4 regions of the Streptomyces sp. NBC_01283 genome follow, and region 1 is predicted to be linked to each of the others. Evidence: riboswitches for the same ligand, from Rfam matches in the RefSeq annotation. Region 1 holds a riboswitch; each other region holds the start of a gene.

Evidence for each region. Region 1 has a riboswitch for thiamine pyrophosphate ahead of thiM (hydroxyethylthiazole kinase). Riboswitches for the same ligand answer to the same signal wherever they lie in the genome.
Region 2: linked by a shared signal. The riboswitch ahead of OG302_RS12825 (thiamine ABC transporter substrate binding subunit) and the one ahead of thiM (hydroxyethylthiazole kinase) in region 1 are both predicted to bind thiamine pyrophosphate.
Region 3: linked by a shared signal. The riboswitch ahead of thiO (glycine oxidase ThiO) and the one ahead of thiM (hydroxyethylthiazole kinase) in region 1 are both predicted to bind thiamine pyrophosphate.
Region 4: linked by a shared signal. The riboswitch ahead of thiC (phosphomethylpyrimidine synthase ThiC) and the one ahead of thiM (hydroxyethylthiazole kinase) in region 1 are both predicted to bind thiamine pyrophosphate.

What each region holds. Positions count from the first base shown of each region.
Region 1 is NZ_CP108430.1:372,246-377,426, forward strand. It holds gene OG302_RS01515 (LuxR C-terminal-related transcriptional regulator) at 1-2,667, shown strand, start outside; TPP riboswitch at 2,766-2,891, shown strand; gene thiM (hydroxyethylthiazole kinase) at 2,939-3,718, shown strand; gene thiE (thiamine phosphate synthase) at 3,952-4,590, shown strand; gene thiD (bifunctional hydroxymethylpyrimidine kinase/phosphomethylpyrimidine kinase) at 4,587-5,181, shown strand, end outside.
Region 2 is NZ_CP108430.1:2,866,971-2,872,151, forward strand. It holds gene OG302_RS12820 (ABC transporter permease) at 1-980, opposite strand, end outside; gene OG302_RS12825 (thiamine ABC transporter substrate binding subunit) at 956-2,050, opposite strand; TPP riboswitch at 2,134-2,251, opposite strand; gene rlmN (23S rRNA (adenine(2503)-C(2))-methyltransferase RlmN) at 2,306-3,412, opposite strand; gene OG302_RS12835 (hypothetical protein) at 3,562-4,020, shown strand; gene OG302_RS12840 (phosphatidate cytidylyltransferase) at 4,107-5,181, opposite strand, start outside.
Region 3 is NZ_CP108430.1:6,667,756-6,672,936, forward strand. It holds gene pknB (Stk1 family PASTA domain-containing Ser/Thr kinase) at 1-138, opposite strand, end outside; gene OG302_RS30180 (thiazole synthase) at 230-1,024, opposite strand; gene thiS (sulfur carrier protein ThiS) at 1,031-1,249, opposite strand; gene thiO (glycine oxidase ThiO) at 1,246-2,436, opposite strand; TPP riboswitch at 2,434-2,546, opposite strand; gene OG302_RS30195 (NAD(P)/FAD-dependent oxidoreductase) at 2,731-3,897, shown strand; gene OG302_RS30200 (Rv2175c family DNA-binding protein) at 3,977-4,342, shown strand; gene thiE (thiamine phosphate synthase) at 4,460-5,110, shown strand.
Region 4 is NZ_CP108430.1:4,700,690-4,705,870, reverse strand. It holds gene OG302_RS21435 (hypothetical protein) at 1-270, opposite strand, end outside; gene OG302_RS21430 (DUF4234 domain-containing protein) at 633-1,319, shown strand; gene thiC (phosphomethylpyrimidine synthase ThiC) at 1,397-3,241, opposite strand; TPP riboswitch at 3,234-3,378, opposite strand; gene OG302_RS21420 (YibE/F family protein) at 3,450-4,892, shown strand; gene OG302_RS21415 (SsgA family sporulation/cell division regulator) at 4,984-5,181, opposite strand, start outside.

The sequences.
Region 1 (5,181 bases):
GAGGGCGGAGCGCGCGTACTCACGCCTGCGGCACCCGCTCAGACGCCAGAAACCGGGAGGATCACAGGGGCCATGGGGGATGCGGGTATCGCAGGGAGCACCAGGATCACAGAGACCGCAGAGGCCCCATCAGCCCCAGCCACGCACGCCCTCACGCAGGACCCCGCGTGGGTCGCCGCCCTGCCCACCGGCCCCGACGACGACCCGCTGCGGCTGCGGCTGGCCTTGACCCGTCTGCTCGCCGAAGGTCTTCCGGTCCTGCTCGTGATCGACGGCGCACAGTGGCTGGACCCCGCCAGCGCGGACCTGATCGGCTACGCCATCCGCACTCTTGCCGCCGATCGGTTGACCGCTGTGGCAGCCGAACGCACCAGCGGCCACCCCTCGGCCGCGGCCGCGCTCCTCGGCGGCCATCCGGTGGTCATGCCCGTGCCCGCGTGCGACCTCGCCGAGACGGCAGCCGAATGCGCGCGCCTGGGGTGGCCCGCTCGGTGGGCGGCACCCCTGCACCGCTACTGCGGCGGCCACCGGGGGCTGCTCGACGCCTGGTTGCGATCCCCTCCTGGCGTCGCCGACGGCCGCACCGGGCCACCTGACCCGCCACGGCAGGTGCGCGACCTCGCCGCCGCCTGGCTCGCCTCCGTTCCTGCCGACGTCCGCGCCACGCTTCAGGTCGCGGCGCTCGCGGGCGGATGCGACGCGGACCTGCTGCGGCAGAGCGGGTGTCGCAGCGCCGAAGACCATCTCGCCCACGCCCGCGACGCCGGGCTGCTCACCACGGACGGCAGCACGGGCCCCTTGCCCGCAGGTGTACCTCTCCCCTACCGGTTCGCCGCGCCGGCGCTGGCCGACGCCGCGGCCGCCACGGTGACCCGCGAGCGACGCACCGCGATCCACCGTGCCCTCGCCGCCTGCTGTCGTGGAACCGTCGCGCGCGCCCTGCACACCGCGCTGGCCCAGGAGTCCCCGGACCTGGCCGTCGCCGAAGACACCGCACACGCGGCGGTCGTGGCCCGCACGGTGGGCGAACGTCTGCGCGCGGCCGAGCTGTTGTTCCTCGCCGCACGCCTCACTCCCGCCGATCGGCACCGGCTGCGCCTGGACCGCCTCGCCGAGGCGGCGCAGGAGGCAGCGGCCGGCGGCTCTGCCGCGCTGTCCCGCCTTGCGGCGGACCGCATCGTGGCGGAGCACGGCGCTCCCGCCCAGCAGGTGCACGCCCTGCTGTCCGTTGTCGACGCGCACGGTCAGGACACCGCCGGAACGCGCCCGTTGCTCGCCACCGCCCGCAGGACCGCCGCCCAGGACCCCGCGTTGCTCGCCGCCGTCGAACTGCGCGCCGCAGTGCAGGCCAACCTCTCCGGCGCGGATGCAACCAGTGCCCTGCACCACGCGCAGGCCGCCACCGGCCTGGCCGAAACAGCTCGCGACATCCCGCTGGAGGCGGCCGCGCTCACGATGACCGCCCGGATGCAGCGCGTCCTGGGCCACCTCGACACCGCCACGGCCACCTTGGACCGGGCACTGTCGCTGGCCGTGCCGCCTGCGCGGCTGGGGATCCGCAACAGCCCTCAGTACCTCGCCGCCCGCCACGCGGTGTTCGACGCCCGCCTGCCCGAGGCCCGCGCTCTCCTCCTGCACCTGATGCCCGCGGCCCAGGAGTGCGGTGAGCCGGAGGACCTGGTGGATCTGTGGCGCAGCCTCGCCGAGGTCGAGGCAGGGCGTGGTGCCTGCGGTCAGGCGCTGCACTGGTCGGCCCGTGCCGTCGACCTCACGGCGGCGGCGGGCCTGTCGCCCGGTCCCGCTTGGTACACGGCAGCCATGGCCGAGGCCGGCGGCGGCAGTTTCGCCCACGCACTGCGCTACGCCGCCCACGGCGTGCGCGCCTCGCGCGAGGAACAGGACGCGCTGCACACCACACGCGGTCTATGGGCCCTGGGCGCCGCACTTCTGCACACCGGTCGCGTCGAGAAGGCCGCCGCGACGCTGTCGGAGGTCGCGGAGCTGGAGTCGCGCTCGGGGGCCGCTGATCCAGCCGTGCTGCGCTGGCAGGGGGACGCGGTGGAGGCGTACGCGCTCTGCGGTCGTACGGACGAGGCCCGCGGTCTGCTGGATCACATGCAGGAACGGGTGGGAGCGCACCCCGCACACGCCGCTCTGCGTGCAGCGCTGACCCGCGCCCGAGGCCTGTGCCGCTACCTCGACGGTGGCGACGCCGTCGCCGAGGCCGCGGAACTCCTGGCGGACGCGGCCCACGGTTTCGCAGCGCTCGGCCTCCCCGTCGAGGAGGGCCGCACCCACCTGCTGCGCGGCCGTGTCGAACGCCGCCGCCGGCGTGCCGCCGCTGCGCGAACGGCGTGGGAAAGGGCCCGTACGCTCTTCGAAGACGCCGAAGCACGCCCCTGGACCGCGCTTGCGAACAACCACCTGGCTCACCTGACAGGCCATCCCTCCGCACCCAGCAACTCGCCGGCACCGACGCCCCAACGTCTGACCGAGCACGAATTGCATCTGGCCGAACTCGTGCGCACCGGCGCGACGAACCAGGAAGCGGCCCAGCAGATGTTCATCTCGGTCAAAACCGTAGAAACCATGCTGAGCCGCATCTACCGCAAGCTCGGCATCCGCTCCCGCACCCAACTCGCCACCGCGCTCACGCGTGAGCACTGACCGCTGACCGCTGACCGCTGACCGCCACCAGCGGAGCCGTGTCGTGCCGTGCGGTGCCCCGAGTGCGAACTCCCGTTCCCGGGGGAGGTACATTGCGTGGTGACCACCGCGGGAGCTCGGGAGTAGCCGGGCTGAGAGGGCGGACGGGACTTGCTCCCCTTTCTGCCGACCGCATGAACCTGGACCGGGTAATGCCGGCGTAGGAAGGGTGCTGACGATGGATGCTGCCTCCGTACCTGCCCAAAACGGCCCTGCCGTTTCCCGTGAGGCCGTGGCCGACGTGATCGCGTCGCTGCGGAGCTCCGCACCCCTTGTGCACTGCCTGACCAACGTCGTGGTGTCGCAGTTCACCGCGAACGTGCTGCTCGCGGCGGGGGCCTCCCCCGCGATGGTGCACAGCCCGCAGGAGGCCGGAGCACTGGCCCGGGTGGCCGGGGGCGTCCTGGTCAACCTGGGGACGGTCACGTCCGCGACGGCCGAGGCGATGCGCATCGCGGTCAAAGAAGCGGCCGGGGCCGGGCGCCCGTGGGTGCTCGACCCGGTGGCGGTCGGCGCGCTGCCCTGGCGCACCGGCCTGGCCCGCGAACTCCTGGAGAGCGCGCCGCCAGCGGTCATTCGCGGCAATGCTTCCGAGATCCTGGCGCTGGACAGCGGCGGCACGGGCGGGCGCGGCGTGGACAGTACGGATGCCCCCGAGGCGGCGCTGGCCGCGGCCGGCGCGCTGGGCCGGCGCTACGGCTGCGCGGTCGCCGTGAGCGGTCCGGAAGACGTCCTTACCGACGGGACGCGCGTGGTGCGTGTGGCCAATGGGCACCCGCTGCTGCAGCGGGTGACGGGAACCGGCTGCTCACTGGGCGCCCTGGTGGCTGCTTGCACGGCCGTCACCGGCGACGCGCTGCTGGCCGCCACTGCCGCGACGGGCCTGCTCACCGTGGCCGCGGAGAGCGCCGCCACGCGCTCGACGGGGCCCGGCACGTTCGCGGTCGCACTGATCGATGCGCTGTACGAACTCAGCCCCGACCGGCTCGCCGAGGCCCTCAACCTGCGCTGAGCGCAGGGGTGTTGCGGGGTTTGCAGTGAGCGGTCGGCCGGACGCCACCTGCTGAACAGCCTCCGCCGACCTGGGGTGCGACCCACCACCAAGTCGGTCAGACCCCGCAGACGCACACCCTCACCCCTGCCGGACAACTCAAGGTTCCTGCACGCCAGGGCCCTGTCTTTCCCTGCACCTCCCGCTGCGTTTCCCACGCCCTTGCCCGGCCGGGAGACCCCAAGGAGCACCCCATGCGACCACCACTTGACCTCTCCCTGTATCTCGTCACCGACACCCGGCTCTGCGGCGACCGCGGTGTCGCGGCCACCGTGGCAGCCGCCGTCAAGGGCGGTGTGACCGCTGTCCAGTTGCGCGAGCCGGACGCGGACGCCCGCACGCTGTGCGCGCTCGGCCAGGCGATCCAGGCCGAACTCGCGGGCACCGGCGTCCCCTTGATCGTCAATGATCGTCTGGATGTGGCGGTCCGGCTGGACGCGGACGGCGTCCACCTGGGGCAGCGGGACCTCTCCCCCACGACCGCCCGACGCCGGCTCGGTCCCCACGCCTACATCGGCCTGTCCGTCAGCCGTCCCGGGCAGCTGGCGCACGTACCGGATGCCGTCGACCACCTCGGTGTCGGTCCGGTGTTCGAGCAGTCCACCAAGCCGGACGCGGACGCCCCGCTCGGTCTGGGCGGGCTGGCCCGGATCGTCCAGGAGAGCCCGCTGCCGTGCGTGGCCATCGGCGGGATCGGCGTTTCCCAGGCCGCCGCGGTCAAGGCGAGCGGTGCGGCCGGGATCGCTGTCATCAGCGCGATCTGCGGACAGCCCGACCCCGAGGCCTCAGCACGCTCCCTCATCCGCACCCTGCGCCAGGAGGTCCCCGCATGACCAGCCCGCCCATCGCCCTCAGCATCGCCGCCAGCGACCCCTCCGGCGGCGCCGGCATCCAAGCCGACCTGAAGGCGTTCTCCGCCAACGGCGCTTACGGAACAGCCGTCCTGACCGCCCTGACCGCACAGAACACCCAGGGCGTCACCGGCATCCATGCCGTGCCTGCGGCGTTCGTCACCGAGCAGCTCGACACGCTGTTCGCCGACGTCCGGGTGGACGCCGTCAAGATCGGAATGCTGGCCGACGCCGCCATCGCCGCAGCCGTCGCGGACGCGCTGGAGCGCCACCGCCCCCGGTACGTCGTCCTGGACCCCGTCATGGTCTCGACCAGCGGTCACCGTCTCCTGGAGGCCGATGCGGTGAGCGTGCTGCGCGAGCGTCTCCTGCCCCTCGCCGACCTCATCACCCCCAACCTCCCCGAGGCCGGCGACCTCCTCGGCATCGCCGCCGCACAGAACCGCACCGACGCCGTCGAGCAGGCCCGCGCACTCCTCCAAGCCGGCGCCCAGCGTGTCCTGCTCAAGGGCGGCCACCACACGCACGACGCAGAATCCGTCGACATCCTCGCTGACGCCACCGACGCCACAG
Region 2 (5,181 bases), 2.5 Mb from region 1:
GTGAGCATGACCCCGCCCAGCAGCGCCCACTGCCCCGCGCCACGCGGCCGCCGCGCCACCGCGGACGCGTCGACGAGCTTCAGGGCACTCTCCCGCCTGCGCACCGTCCACGCGTGCACGGCGAGGATCAAGCCGACCGCCGCGAACTGCACGATCGTCAGGACGGCGGCCGTGGACAGGTCGAGGAGCTGGGCGGTCTGCCGGTAGATCTCGACCTCAAGGGTCGAGTACGCGGGCCCGCCGAGGATCTGCACCACACCGAACGAGGTGAAGGTGAACAGAAAGACCATGAGGGAGGCGGCGGCGACCGCGGGCCCAAGCGCGGGCAGCGTCACGGTGCGCCAAGCGGTCCACCGCGAGGCGCCGAGCATCCGCGCGGCCTCTTCCTGGCGCGGGTCGAGCTGCGACCAGAGCCCGCCGACGGTCCGTACGACGACGGCGTAGTTGAAGAAGACGTGCGCGAGCAGGATCGCCCACACGGTCGTGTCGAGCCGCACACCCCACATCTCATCGAGCAGCCCACCGCGCCCGAGCAGCGCGAGGAACGCGGTCCCGACGACGACCGTCGGCAGCACGAACGGCACCGTGACGACCGCCCGGAGCACCTGCTTGCCCCTGAACTCGAAGCGCACGAAGACATACGCGCCGGGCAGCGCGATCAGCAGCGTGAGCGCGGTCGACGCGAGCGCCTGCCAGGTGGTGAACCACAGCACGTGCCGGACGTCGGACTGCCCGACGACCTCCGCGATCCGCCCGAACTGCCACGCCCCGCCCACCTTCAGGCCGCGCGCGACGATCGCGGCGACCGGATAGGCGAAGAAGACCGCGAAGAACGCGACGGGCACGGCCATCAGACCGAGCCGCGCCGCGCTCCCGCGCGAGCGCCCCTTACGGGAAGCACTCCCCTTACGTGAAGGGCTCCCCTTGCGAGAGGCGCTCCCCTTAGGGGATCCGCTTACTTCAGTACGAGCGAGGTCCACGACTTGACCCACTGATCACGGTTGTCGGCGATCTTCTTCGGGTCCATGGTCTCCGGGTCGTCGACCTTCACGCCGTGCTTGACGAACAGCTCGGGCAGCTCGGTCTTCTCCCGCACCGGGTTCACGAACATGTTCAGCGGCATGTCCTTCTGGAACTCGGCGCCGATCAGGAAGTCGAGCAGCGCCTTGCCGCCCTTCTCGTTCTTGGCGTTGCTGAGCAGACCCGCGTACTCGACCTGCCGGAAGCAGGTGCCGGTCGCGACGCCGGTCGGCGCCTGCTTGGGCTGCGGCTTCGCGTAGAGCACCTCGACGGGCGGCGAGGAGGCGTACGAGACGACGAGCGGCCGGTCGCCCTTCGCCTTCTTGCCGCCGGCGGACCCGGAGAACTCTTCGTTGTAGGCCTGCTCCCAGCCGTCGACGACCTTGACGCCGTTGGCCTTGAGCTTCTTCCAGTAGCCCTGCCAGCCGTCGTCGCCGTACTGCGCGGCGCTGCCGAGCATGAATCCGAGGCCGGGCGACGAGGTCGAGGCGTTCTCGGTGACCAGCAGATCCTTGTAGGCGGGCTTGGTCAGATCCGCGAAGGACTTCGGCGGCGCCAGCTTCTTGTCGGCGAAGTACTTCTTGTCGTAGTTGACGCAGATGTCGCCGCTGTCGACGGGCGTCACCCGGTGCTTGTCCCCGTCGACCCGGAACTCCGACCCGACCTTCTCCGAGCCCTTGGCCTCGTACGACTGGAAGAGGCCGTTGTCGAGCGCACGCGAGAGCAGGGTGTTGTCGACGCCGAAGAAGACATCGCCCTGCGGGTTGTCCTTCGAGAGGATCGCCTTGTTCACGGCGGCACCGGCGTCGCCGTCCTTCAGGACGTTGACCTTGTAGCCGGAGCTCTTCTCGAACGCCTTCAGTACGTCCTTGGAGACGTTGAAGGAGTCATGGCTGACGAGGGTGACGCTCTTGGAGTCGGCCTTGTCGCCGCTGTCCGACGAGCTGCCGCACGCGGAGAGCGCGACGAGCCCGATGCTCACCGCGACCGCGGTGACCGTGACCTTCTTGGTGGTGCTCACTGAGTTCATTCCTCCTGGAGTGACCAGGAAGAGACGCGGCCCTGCCCGCGGACCAGACCGGATCGGACGGGTCCGCGGGCAGGGCGCAACAGCTTGAGTGATGTCCGAACTTCCTACCCGGAATGACCCGGGCAAGGTTCAGAGGGTCTGCGGCCAACCTGTCCTTGGCTGCCGCACTCTCAGCGCTGTGGCGCTCCCCTGTCGGAATATGAAGATGTGTTCCGGCTATGAAGTTGTGTTTCGGCCAGCCTAACGCCCGGCAGACTAACGCTCCGACGCGGCGAGCTGACCGCACGCCCCGTCGATCTCCTGGCCCCGGGTGTCACGAACCGTGACGGGCACCCCATGAGCGGCAATGGCGTCCACGAAGGCCTTCTCGTCCTCGGGCCGCGAGGCCGTCCACTTCGACCCGGGCGTCGGGTTCAGCGGAATGAGGTTCACGTGCACGGGCTTGTTCTTCAGCAGCCGCCCGAGGCGGTCACCGCGCCAGGCCTGGTCGTTGATGTCGCGGATCAGCGCGTACTCGATGGAGAGGCGACGCCCCGACTTGGCGGCGTACTCCCACCCGGCATCCATCACTTCACGCACGTTCCAGCGCGTGTTGACGGGTACGAGGGTGTCGCGGAGCTCGTCGTCGGGCGCGTGCAGCGAGATGGCGAGGCGGCACTTGAAGCCCTCGTCGGCGAAGCGGTGGATGGCGGGCACCAGACCGACGGTCGACACGGTGATGCCACGCTGCGAGAGGCCCACACCGTCCGGCTCGGGATCGGTCAGCCTGCGAATCGCCCCGGTCACCCGGTTGTAGTTAGCAAGAGGCTCACCCATCCCCATGAACACGATATTGGAGAGCCGAGCGGGCCCTCCGGGGATCTCCCCGTCCCGCAGCGCGCGCATCCCGTCAACGATCTGATGCACGATCTCGGCGGTCGACAGATTCCGGTCGAGCCCGGCCTGCCCCGTCGCACAGAACGGACAGTTCATCCCGCACCCGGCCTGCGACGAGATGCACATCGTCACGCGGTCCGGATAGCGCATGAGCACGGACTCGACGAGCGTCCCGTCGAAGAGCCGCCACAGCGTCTTGCGCGTGGTGTCGTCGTCACAGCTGATGTGCCGCACCACGGACATCAGCTCGGGAAGCAGCGCCTCCTGGAGCTTCTGACGTGAACCGGCGGGAATGTCGGTCCACTGCTCCGGGTCGTGCGCATACCGCGCGAAGTAGTGCTGCGAGAGCTGCTTGGCACGAAACGGCTTCTCGCCGGCAGCGGCAACGGCTTCCTTGCGCTCGGCGGGCGTGAGGTCGGCGAGATGCCGCGGCGGCTTCTTGGCTCCGCGGGGCGCGACAAAGGTGAGTTCTCCGGGTACAGGCATGGTCCATCCAGTGTCGCAGACGATGGGAGCCCTCCCCTGTCCACCCGCGGCGGCACGGAGAACCGGTCGGCGAAAGGCCTGTCATGTGCCTGACATGGATCACTAGAGTCTTCACCGACAACATCAACTTCGCTGGAGGTAATCAGCACGTGTTGAATCAAACGGGGAAGGCGCTCTTGATCGGCGCCACCGCAGCGCTCGCCGTGACGACCGCGGCACCGGCCCACGCCGGGACCGGCGTCCAGGCCGCGGCGGTCAGCAAGCACCAGGAAGTGCGCTGCGTGAAGCAGAGCGGCAGGACCTGCGCGTACTCGGTCTCCTTCTTCTACTGGAACAAGAAGGGGTCCGCCAAGCGTGGCCTGAACTACGTCCAGTCGGCCAGGTCTCCGTACAAGGCGGGCAAGGCGCGCTGGCTGTACAAGCAGCCGGGCGGCTCGACCCACGTCGGCAAGAGCTGGCGCAAGGCCCACTCGATCCCGCACGGCAACGCCGCCGAGGTCGAGTGGGGCAAGGTCGGGACCACCACAGGGCCCAGGCTCCGCAAGGGCACGCTGGTCTGTGTGCAGTGGAAGAACCTCTCGCAGAAGGCGTGCCACAAGCTGAAGTAAGCGGCGTACGGCACACCGCACGCGGCATGCGAAAAGGGGCTCGCCGTCCAGATGGACGGCGAGCCCCTCACGTACGCATGCGCAGGTCAGCCGGACCCTACGAAGATCACGAGCAGCAGCCACACGACCGGTGCGGTCGGCAGCAGCGAGTCGAGGCGGTCCATGATGCCGCCGTGCCCCGGCAGCAGCGTGCCCATGTCCTTGATGCCGAGGTCACGCTTGATCATCGACTCGCCCAGGTCCCCGAGCGTCGCGCTCGCGGCGACCGCGAGGCCGATGAGCAGCCCCTGCCACCACGTGCCGCCGTCGATCAGGAACTCCATGCACAGCGCGCCACCCGCCATCGCGAACGTCACCGCTCCGACCAGGCCCTCGCGGGTCTTGCCGGGGCTGATGCGCGGGGCGAGCTTGTGCTTGCCGAAGCGCCAGCCGATCGCGTACGCCCCGGTGTCGCTGACCACGGTCAGGAGCAGGAACGTGAGCACCCGCATCGCGCCGTCGTCCGCGGTGAGCATCATCGCCACGAACGTGGCGAGGAACGGGACGTAGAACGCCGCGAAGACGCCCGCCGTGACGTCCTTCAGATAGCCCTCGGGCGGCTCGGTCATCCGCCAGACGAGCACCGCGAGCGCGGTGAGCGCCATGGCGACCCAGGCGCCCTCGGGCCCGCGGACGTATCCGGCGACGACCATCGCGGCGCCGCCCACCGCCAGCGGGACCAGCGGCGCCTTGATCTCCTTGCGCTCCTGGAGCCGCGAGGTGAGCTCCCAGAGGCCGACCACGACGGCGACCGCTATGACGCCGATGAAGACGGCCTTCACGATGAAGAGCGACGCGATGATCACCGCGCCGAGCCCCACGCCGACTCCTATGGCCGCCCCGAGATCACGGCCCGCGCTCTTCTTCTGCGGCGCTTGAGGCGCTTGAGGCGTCTGAGGCACCTGCGGTGCCTGAGGCGTGCGCGGCGCCTCAGGGGCGGGCTGTGATGCGCTGGGCATGGGCTCCTGGGGTACTTCAGGCATGTCAGGCACGATGGGCATGGGCTGCGTCTCTGCTGGATACAGGGCGTCATGCGCATCGTACGCGGGACCTGCCGGGGCAGCCCCTTGAGCAGGGCCCTGGTCGGGCGGCCCCCAGTACCCGGCTCTGGGAGGCGCCCCC
Region 3 (5,181 bases), 6.3 Mb from region 1:
GAGCGCGAGCACGCGGTCGAGGCGGGTGTCCACGGCCCGGTAGACCGTGGCCATCCCGCCGACCGCGATCCGCCCGTCCACGCGGTAGCGGCCGTCGAGCACCTGCCCGACGAGCGGGTCCTGAAGGGTCGTGTCCACGCAGGGAGTCTACGAGCCACCGCTGACACGGTTGCCCGCCCGGTCGGACTCGGGCCCCGACTGCAGCCGAGCTGTAACAGGCGCGGGACGCTCAGAACGCGGGCCGCTCCGGGTCGAGCCGGGCCATTCCCTCCACGGGCGAGGACGCCTCGGCGAAGTGGCGCCGGGGAATGCGCCCCGCACGGTACGCGAGCCGTCCCGCCTCGACGCCGTGCCGCATGCCCTCGGCCATCAGAACCGGTTCCTGCGCCCGTGTAACAGCGGAGGCGAGCATCACACCCGCACACCCCAGTTCCATCGCGAGCGCCGCGTCGGACGCCGTGCCCGCCCCCGCGTCGAGGATCACCGGCACGCCCGCGCGTTCGACGATCAGCTGGAAGTTGTGCGGGTTGCGGATGCCGAGCCCGGAGCCGATGGGGGAGCCGAGCGGCATGATCGCCGCGCAGCCCACGTCCTCCAGCTTCCGGGCCAGGACCGGGTCGTCGTTCGTGTACGGGAGGACCGTGAAGCCGTCGTCGACGAGGATCTCGGCGGCGTCGATGAGCTCGATCGGGTCGGGCAGCAGCGTGCGCTCGTCCGCGATGACCTCCAGCTTGACCAGGTCGGTGCCGAGCGCCTCCCGCGCGAGCCGGGCGGTCAGGACGGCCTCGCCCGCGGTGAAGCAGCCCGCCGTGTTCGGCAGCACACGGATGCCGAGCCGGTCCAGGACGGAGAGCACGGAGCCCTGCACACCGGGATCGAGGCGGCGCATCGCGACCGTCGTCAGCTCCGTCCCGGAGGCGACGAGGGAGCGTTCGAGGACGTCCAGGCTCGGCGCACCGCCCGTACCCATGATCAGGCGGGAGGAAAGGGTGAGCCCGCCGATGACGAAGGCGTCGTCTGCCATGTCGGTTCAGCCTCCTTGTACGGCGGTGAGGATCTCGACGCGGTCGCCGTCGCTGAGCGGGGTGGCCGACCAGCGCGTGCGCGGGACGACGGTTTCGTTGAGGGCGGCGGCGACGCCGGACGGGGCCGCGGTCAGGGTGGCGACGAGATCTTCGAGCGTGGTGCCCGCGGCCACGTCGCGTGCTTCTCCGTTGACGGAGACGGCTGTCACTGCTGGGAGGGTCATGCGGGCTGCTCCATGAAGCGCTGCGTGCGGGGGGTGCCGGCGAAGCGCAGAGGGGTGAACCCCCGTGCCTCGTCGGGCAGTTCACCGGTGGTCAGGGCGTGCGCCAGCACGTCACCGGTGACGGGCGTCAGAAGTACGCCGTTGCGGTAGTGCCCGGTGGCCAGCTGGAGGCCGGGGAGCGCGGTCGGACCGAGCAGCGGCGCGTTGTCGGGGGAGCCGGGGCGCAGGCCCGCGCGGGTCTCCGTCAGCGGCAGTTCCGTGATGCCGGGTACGAGCTCGTGGGAGTCCCGCAGCAGCTCGTACACGCCGCCCGCGGTGACCGTCGTGTCCCAGCCGAGCTCCTCGCTCGTCGCGCCGACGACGAGCTCGCCGTTCTCGCGCGGCACCAGGTAGACGTGGCTGCCGCGCACGACGGCGCGCACGGTGCGGCTCAGGAACGGCGCGTACCGCTGCGGCACCGTGAGCCGCAGCACCTGCCCCTTCACGGGGCGTACGGGCGGCAGGACACCCTCCGGGACGCCGGAGAGGCGTCCGCTGAGGCTGCCCGCGGCGAGCACGGTCTGACCGGCCTCCAGGGCGGTGCCGTCGGCGAGGACGACACCGGTGGCCCGGTCCCGTACGACCGACAGGCGGTCCGCCCACGCGTGGTGGAAGACCACGCCCGCCCGCTCGCAGGCCACCAGGAGCGCCGCGGCGAGCCTGCGCGGGTCGATCTGGTGGTCGCCGTCGACACGCAGTCCGCCCCGGACGCCCGGTGCGAGCATCGGTTCGAGGCGGCGGCACTCGCGCCCGCTCAGCCACTCCGATGCGAGCCCCGACTGCTGCTGAAGGGCGTGCAGCTCCCGCAGATGGGCACGGTCGTCGGAGTCGAGCGCCACGGCGAGCGTGCCGCACGCGCGGTAGCCGAGATCGCGGCCGCTCGCCTCGGTCAGCTCCGCCGCGAAGTCGGGATAGCGCCGCGCGGAGGCCAGATTCAGGCCGAGCAGCGCCTGCTCCCCGTAGTGCAGCTCGGTGACGGCGGCCAGCATGCCCGCTGCGACCTGCGCCGCGCCGCCGCCGGGCTCGGGGTCCACGACCGCGGCGGACAGGCCGCGCTGGGCCGCCCGCCAGGCCGTGACCAGGCCGATGATGCCGCCCCCGACGACAAGGACGTCGGTCGTCTCCCGGGGTGGTGTACGTGGATGCATGGGTGTCCAGCCCCTCCCTTCGCCGGCATGACCCGGATCAGGTTCGTACGGTCGGAGGCCGTCCAGCCTCCCTCTCAGCCCGGTGCGTCCGGGCTCCCGCGAGTGCTCTGCACGGCAACCTTAGCCCTTGGTGTCCCGGGGTAGGTAGGGCAGCTGGGCGGTCAGGAGCAGTGACGGTGTGTCAGAGATCTCCTCGCGGGTCCCTGAGGCGCGCGTCGCCCGCCGCCCTAGAGTGATCGGGTGAGTGAGCAGCGGAGGCAGGAAGAGCGCCGGGTCGTCATCGTCGGTGCGGGGATGGCAGGGGTGCAGACCGCCGTGGCCCTGCGCGAGCAGGGGTTCGCCGGTGCGGTCACCCTGATCGGCGCGGAGCCCCATCAGCCGTACGACAGGCCGCCGTTGTCCAAGGCCGTGCTGCTCGGCAAGGCGGAGGGCTCCGCCTTCGACATCGACTTCGAGGCACTCGGCATCGAGCTGAGCCTGGGCCACGAGGTCACGGGCGTCCGCCCCGCGGACCACGAACTGGACACCGCGTCCGGCCCGGTGCCCTACGACGCCCTCGTCATCGCCACCGGCGCCCGCCCGATCCTGCTCCCCGGTGTCTCCGGGGTCCCCGGCGTCCATCTGCTGCGCACCCTCGACGACGCCGAGCGGCTGCGGCCCGTGCTCGCCGAACAGCACCGCATCGTGGTCGTCGGTGCCGGCTGGATCGGCGCCGAGTTCGCGACCGCCGCACGCGAGGCGGGCTGCTCGGTCACCGTCGTCGAGGCCGCCGCGCGTCCGCTCGCCGGGGCGCTGCCCGCGGAGGTCGCGGCGCCGATGACGTCCTGGTACGCCGACTCCGGAGCCGAACTGCGCACCCACGCGCGCGTGGACCGCGTCGAGCCCGGCAGCGTCCTCCTGGACGACGGCACCCGGCTGCCCGCGGACGCGGTCGTCGTCGGCATCGGCGCACGCCCCGCCACGGACTGGCTCGCGGACTCCGGCATCACCCTGGGCGCCCACCGTGAGGTCCTCGCCGACGACCACCTGCGGACGTCGGAACCCGACGTGTACGCGGTCGGCGACTGCTCATCCTTCCCTTCGGGACGGTACGGCGAGCGCCTGCTCGTCCACCACTGGGACAACGCCCTCCAGGGCCCGCGCACGGTCGCGGCGAACATCATCGGCGAGACCCCTTCGGCGTACGACCCGGTCCCGTACTTCTGGTCCGAGCAGTTCGGCCGCTTCGTCCAGTACGCGGGCCATCACGCGTCCGCCGACGAGCTGGTGTGGCGCGGCGACCCCTCGGGGGCGGCCTGGAGCGTGTGCTGGCTCCGGCGGGGCGCCCTGGTGGCCCTCCTCGCGGTGGGCCGTCCCAGGGACCTGGCGCAGGGCCGCAAGCTGATCGAGGCGGGCGCCCGCCTGTCCGCCGAGCTGGCGGCGGACCCCGCCGTACCGCTCAAGAAGGCAGTGCTGCCCTAAGCGCTGCCGTCACCGACGCCGGGACCGCGGGGGACCCGCTGCCCGGCCGCTGTCGGTGCCCGGAGCTACGCTTGTCCCCGTGACCGAGATTGACGCAAAGACTGATGCTCTCGTCCCCGAGTGGCTCCACCTCCCCGACATCGCAGAAATGCTCGACGTCGAGGTGACGCGTGTGCGCCAGCTGGTCAAGGAGGGCCAGCTGATCGCCGTGCGCCGTGGTGAGAACCGCGCGCTCGCCGTGCCGGCGGCCTTCATCGACGGCGACAAGATCGTCAAGGGCCTCACCGGCACCCTGACGCTCCTGCGGGACGACGGCTTCTCCGACGAAGAGATGCTGGAGTGGCTCTTCACTCCGGACCCGACCCTGCCCGGCACCCCCGCGCAGGCACTCAGTGAGAATCGCGGCACGGAGGTGAAGCGCCGCGCCCAGGCGCTCGCCGTCTGACCGGGACGCGTCCGACCGAGGCGCGTCCGACCGAAACGGAAAACCGTTGCGTACGGGCCGTGGGTCCCCCGGGGACCCACGGCGCGTAGGCCACCGACGACCCGGGGGGACCTCTTCATGGCCACCAAGCCTGCCCGCGAGCAGCTCGCCGACGCCCGCCTCTACCTGTGTGTGGACGCCCGCAAGCGCCAGGGAGACCTCCCCGAGTTCCTCGACGCCGTCCTCGGCGGCGGCGTCGACATCGTGCAGCTGCGGGACAAGGGCATGGAGGCGGCCGAGGAGCTCGACCACCTGCGGGTCTTCGCCGACGCCGCCCGCCGGCACGGCAAGCTCCTCGCCGTGAACGACCGCGCGGACGTCGCGCACGCCATCGGCGCCGACGTGCTGCACCTGGGCCAGGGCGACCTGCCCGTCCCCGCGGCTCGCGCGGTCCTCGGCCAGGACGTGCTCGTGGGCCGCTCCACGCACGCCGACACCGAGGCCGCCGCCGCGGCCACGCAGGACGGCGTGGACTACTTCTGCACCGGCCCCTGCTGGCCCACCCCCACCAAGCCCGGTCGGTACGCCCCCGGGCTCGACCTCGTCCGGTACACGGCCTCGCTCGGCACGGACCGCCCGTGGTTCGCCATCGGCGGCATCGACGCGGGCAACCTCGACGAGGTGCTCGAAGCGGGCGCCCGCCGCGTCGTCGTCGTACGGGCGATCACGGAGGCGGACGACCCGGCCGCCGCCGCGGCCGACTTCGCGAAGCGGCTGCGTACGGCCTGATCGGCGATCTTCGGCCATCATTCCGGTCGGTTGTCCGCAGGTTGGACGGGAATTGGCCGGTAGCGGTACCC
Region 4 (5,181 bases), 4.3 Mb from region 1:
CCTCTCGCCGCCGATCTGATTCTCGTACTCGATGGATCCGCTCACTTCGACCTTCGCCGTGAAGCTGTCATCCGTCACGATCTTCGCGAACGCTTTTACGTCCCCGGTCAGAACGGTGTTGGTCGGGCACTCGTAAGCGTCGGTGTGCCGAACTCCGTCGACGTCCGCGCGAAGAGCCTCGGCACCAGTTGCTGCGTCGGACCGTGTGACCACTCCGTATACGACGTAGCACTCGCCGGTGTGCGCGTCAGGGTCCTTGGCCAGTGCCAAAGGCGACCAGCATCACCCCGAGGAGTGTCAATCCGCACGCCGGACTGGCACTCCCATCTGCCGCAAAGTCCGTCCGGTGATGCTCTGCCCAGTCCAGCCTTGGCAGGCGCCAGAGGCACCACACCCCTCGGCTCGTCCGGGGCCGGCCAAGCAGGATTGCTCAGCACTTTGGGCAGGTCCCTGAAGGAAAGGCTGCAGAGCAGGGGCTTTTGCACTGAGCCAGGCATACGCTGGGCAAAGAGAGTGCGATCGCTAGACGTACTGAGGACGGGCAACCCGTCTCCGTGGGATTGAGCCGCTGATGTCTCCCCAGAAGAAGATCACACCCGGCACCGACGAGGGCTGATCAACTGGGGGCCCACATGGAACAGCTCCAAGCAGTGCAGCAAGTAGACCGCTACGTGCACGAGAGGCGCTCGACGGACCAGAGATTCGTCGGTTGGGGCATCTACTTCTTTCTCCTGTCATGGGTGACGCTAGGCATCTACGGAGTCGTGCTGTTCTATCGCCGACTCAACCGTGCTGACCTCTTCAGAGGTCGCCGTGTGCACTACTACAACGCGGTCATCGAGGCCTCAAAGCAGTACGCCGAGGAGCATGGCCAGTACGAGGCCAGTCACGATGAGCTGGACGACCTGCAGCGCTTTGTGAAAGGCCGTTTCGAGGATGAGCACAAACCAATCAAAGCTGGACTGTCGGTCTTCCTGTCCTTCATCACGCTAGGGGTCTACGGATGCATCGCGATCTATCGGTTGATGCGCTTCTGGTGGCAGATCCAGCTCACTGAACAGGACTTCGACGACAAACTCAGTGTCGCCTGGACCAAACTCGGGATTGTCCGGTATCCGCTGACCTTCGAGCCCGTCCAAGCGCTGAACCGCAGCTTCGGGATGCACTTCCTTCTCTCGTTCGTCACGCTCGGGATCTACGGCATCGTGTGGGACTACCGACTTCACACCGACCCGGAGAAGCTCTACCCCGAGGTGCACTCCACCGAGGACGCGGTCCTCAACGCTCTGCGGGTCGCCGATCCGGTCCTCCCTCACTAGCCATCCGCTGTGGTTCGCCGTACGGGGAAGCGCCGCTCCAGAAGCCGAAGTCTCCTGGAGCGGCGTTTAACTGCGCGTCAGTCCGCCAGCGGCAGGTACACCCGATTCCCGCTCGCGGCGAACTCCTTCGACTTCTGGAGCATCCCCGCCGCGACCTCCTCAGCCGTCGCGTCCGCAGCCGCAGTACCGCCGAACTGCTCCGTGATGCTGTGGCTAATCTTCATGCTGCAGAACTTCGGACCGCACATCGAGCAGAAATGCGCCGTCTTCGCGGGCTCCGCGGGGAGCGTCTCGTCGTGGAACTCCCGCGCCGTGACCGGGTCGAGAGCCAGGTTGAACTGGTCCTCCCAGCGGAACTCGAAGCGTGCGTCCGAGAGCGCGTCGTCCCAGTCCTGCGCGCCCGGGTGCCCCTTGGCGAGGTCCGCCGCGTGGGCCGCGATCTTGTACGTGATGACGCCGGTCTTCACGTCGTCGCGGTTGGGCAGGCCCAGGTGCTCCTTGGGCGTGACGTAGCAGAGCATCGCCGTGCCCCACCAGCCGATCATCGCGGCGCCGATGCCGGACGTGATGTGGTCGTACGCGGGCGCGATGTCCGTGGTCAGCGGGCCGAGCGTGTAGAACGGCGCCTCCTCGCAGATCTCCTGCTGAAGGTCGATGTTCTCCTTGATCTTGTGCATCGGGACATGTCCCGGGCCCTCGATCATGGTCTGTACGTTATGACGCTTGGCGATCGTGTTGAGTTCCCCGAGCGTGCGCAGCTCGGCGAACTGCGCCTCGTCGTTGGCATCCGCGATCGAACCGGGACGCAGACCGTCACCGAGCGAGTACGTCACGTCGTACGCCGCGAGGATCTCGCACAGCTCCTCGAAGTTCTCGTAGAGGAAGCTCTCCTTGTGGTGCGCGAGACACCAGGCCGCCATGATCGAGCCACCGCGCGAGACGATGCCGGTCTTGCGGTTGGCGGTCAGCGGGACGTACGGAAGGCGCACGCCCGCGTGCACCGTCATGTAGTCCACGCCCTGTTCGGCCTGCTCGATGACCGTGTCCTTGTAGATCTCCCAGGTCAGCGCCTCGGCCTGGCCGTCGACCTTCTCCAGGGCCTGGTAGAGCGGCACGGTGCCGATGGGCACGGGGGAGTTGCGCAGGACCCACTCGCGGGTGGTGTGGATGTTGCGCCCGGTGGACAGGTCCATGACCGTGTCGGCGCCCCACTTGGTCGCCCAGGTCATCTTGTCCACCTCCTCCTCGATGGAGGAGGTCACCGCGGAGTTGCCGATGTTGGCGTTGACCTTCACCAGGAACTTCTTGCCGATGATCATCGGCTCGATCTCCGGGTGATTGACGTTGGCGGGGATCACCGCGCGGCCCTCGGCGACCTCCGCGCGCACGACCTCGGGGTCGAGGTTCTCGCGGATCCCGATGAACTCCATCTCGGGCGTGATCTCGCCACGGCGGGCGTACGCGAGCTGCGTCACCGCCTGGCCGCCACGGCCCCGGCGGGGCTGGCGCGGGCGGCCGGGGAAGACCGCGTCGAGGTTCTTCAGGCCGCCGCGCGGCGAGGTGTGCTTGATGCCGTCGTCCTCGGGACGGGGCGGGCGGCCCACGTACTCCTCGGTGTCGCCGCGGGCGATGATCCAGTTCTCGCGGAGGGGCGCGAGGCCCCTGCGGACGTCGGTGTCGATGGACTCGTCGGTGTACGGCCCCGAAGTGTCGTACAGGGTCACGGCCTTGCCGTTGGTGAGGTGCACCTGTCGGACCGGCACCCGCAGGTCGGGGCGTGAACCCTCGACGTACGCCTTGTGCCAGCCGATGGACTTCCCGGCCTCCGCGGCGACCGTGTTCTCGCCGTTTCCGGCGTTCTCGCCGTTCTTGTTGTTCTCGTCGCTGCTGGAGGCAGGCGTGCGTGTGTCCGATGTGGTCATGAGACCTACTCCCTACGCCGGCATTACCCGGTAACAGGTTCGGCGGTCGACGCAGCGGATTCCGTACGGTTCATACCGTTTCGTACGGAGGTCAGCGCCCTCTCAGCCCGGTGCTCCGAGCTCCCGCGATTGCAAAGGTGCCTCCACGCTAGCGTCACGTCGGGCGCGCTGAACAGAGGGCCCCCTCCGTTCTTGCGATGATCGGGCAGTGACCACCACACAGCCGCCGTCCCAGCCGCCCGCCCAGAACGTGCCGCAGGATCCGCACGGGCACTCCCACAGCCATGGCCCGGCCGCCCCCGTCTCCAAGCATCTGCGCAAGGTCATCGCCGCCGTGCTGATTCCTTTCGCCGCGGCGGTGGTCGTGGGGCTCGCGGTGTTCTGGCCAGGGGGCGCACCGTCCCACGAACGCACCGGAGTCGGCTTCGACCGGCAGACCCAGTCGGCCACGGTGACGAAGCTGCAGGAGCTCCCCTGCAAGGACGTGAACGCCTCCCAGACCCCGCCCAACGGCGACACCTCCACCGCCGAGGGGCAGTCGGCGCAGTCCCGTGCGAAGGGCGTCTGCAAGAAGGCGACGATCGAGGTGACCAGCGGAAAGGACAAGGGCCGCACCTTCACCGAGATCGTCCAGCCGGACTCACCGCGGCAGTTGCGCCAGGGCCAGGAGGTGGTGGTCGCCTACGAGCCCACGGCCCCCGAGGCGTTGCAGTACTCGGTCACCGACGTGAACCGGAAGTTCCCCATGGCGCTGCTCGCCGGGATCTTCGCCCTCGCCGTGGTCGTGGTGGGACGGATGCGCGGCGTCATGGCCCTGGTGGCGCTGGCGTTGAGCTTCCTGGTCCTGACGTTCTTCATCCTGCCCGCGATCCTGCAGGGCTCGAACCCGCTGGTCGTGGCGGTGATCGGGGCCAGCGCCATCATGCTGATCGCGCTCTATCTGTGCCACGGCCTCACGGCGCGTACCTCGGTCGCGGTCCTCGGCACGCTGATCTCCCTGCTCCTCATCGGCCTCCTCGGCTCGCTCTTCATCGGCTGGGCCTCACTGACCGGCAACACGGACGACAACACCGGCCTGATCCACGGCCTGTATCCGTCCATCGACATGAGCGGCCTGCTGCTCGCCGGCGTCATCATCGGCTCGCTCGGCGTGCTCGACGACGTGACGGTGACGCAGACGTCCGCCGTCTGGGAACTGCACCAGGCCAACCCCACGATGGGCTGGCGCGGTCTGTACGGCGCCGCCATCCGCATCGGCCGCGACCACATCGCCTCGGTCGTCAACACCCTGGTCCTGGCCTACGCGGGTGCCGCGCTGCCCCTGCTGCTGCTCTTCTCGATCGCCCAGAGCAGCGTGGGCACGGTGGCCAACAGCGAGCTGGTGGCCGAGGAGATCGTGCGCACCCTGGTCGGCTCGATCGGCCTGGTCGCCTCCGTACCGGTGACGACCGCGCTCGCGGCCCTGGTGGTCTCGGCCGACCGCTCGACTCCCACGGGCCACACGGGCCACACGGGCCACACGGGAGGCACAGCCCACGCGGGAGGCGCGGCCCACCCTGGAGGCGGTGCCACTCCCGCCGCTCCCGCGCCCCCTGTCCACCCCGCACCCAAGCAGAGCCGCGGCGGAAAGGGCCGGCGCCGCAAGGCCTGAGGCTCACGCGTCCCGGCACCGCAAGGCTCACGCGGCCGATGCCACGAAATGCACCAATCTGCCGTACGGCTGCGCCCCTTGGCTCGCGGAGTCAGCCGGCGCTCTGCTCCTCGGCGAGGATCCGGTCCAGCGCTTCGTCCAGGTGGGTCTCGAAGTCGGCGAGCGCCCGCTCCTGCCCCAGCGGAACCAGCTTGTCCGTACGGTCCAGGAAGGCGAGGAGCGGTGGGATCCCCACCCTGAACAGCGCCTGGTCCGCACCGACCTGAAGCCGGATCAGCACCTCGTCGAG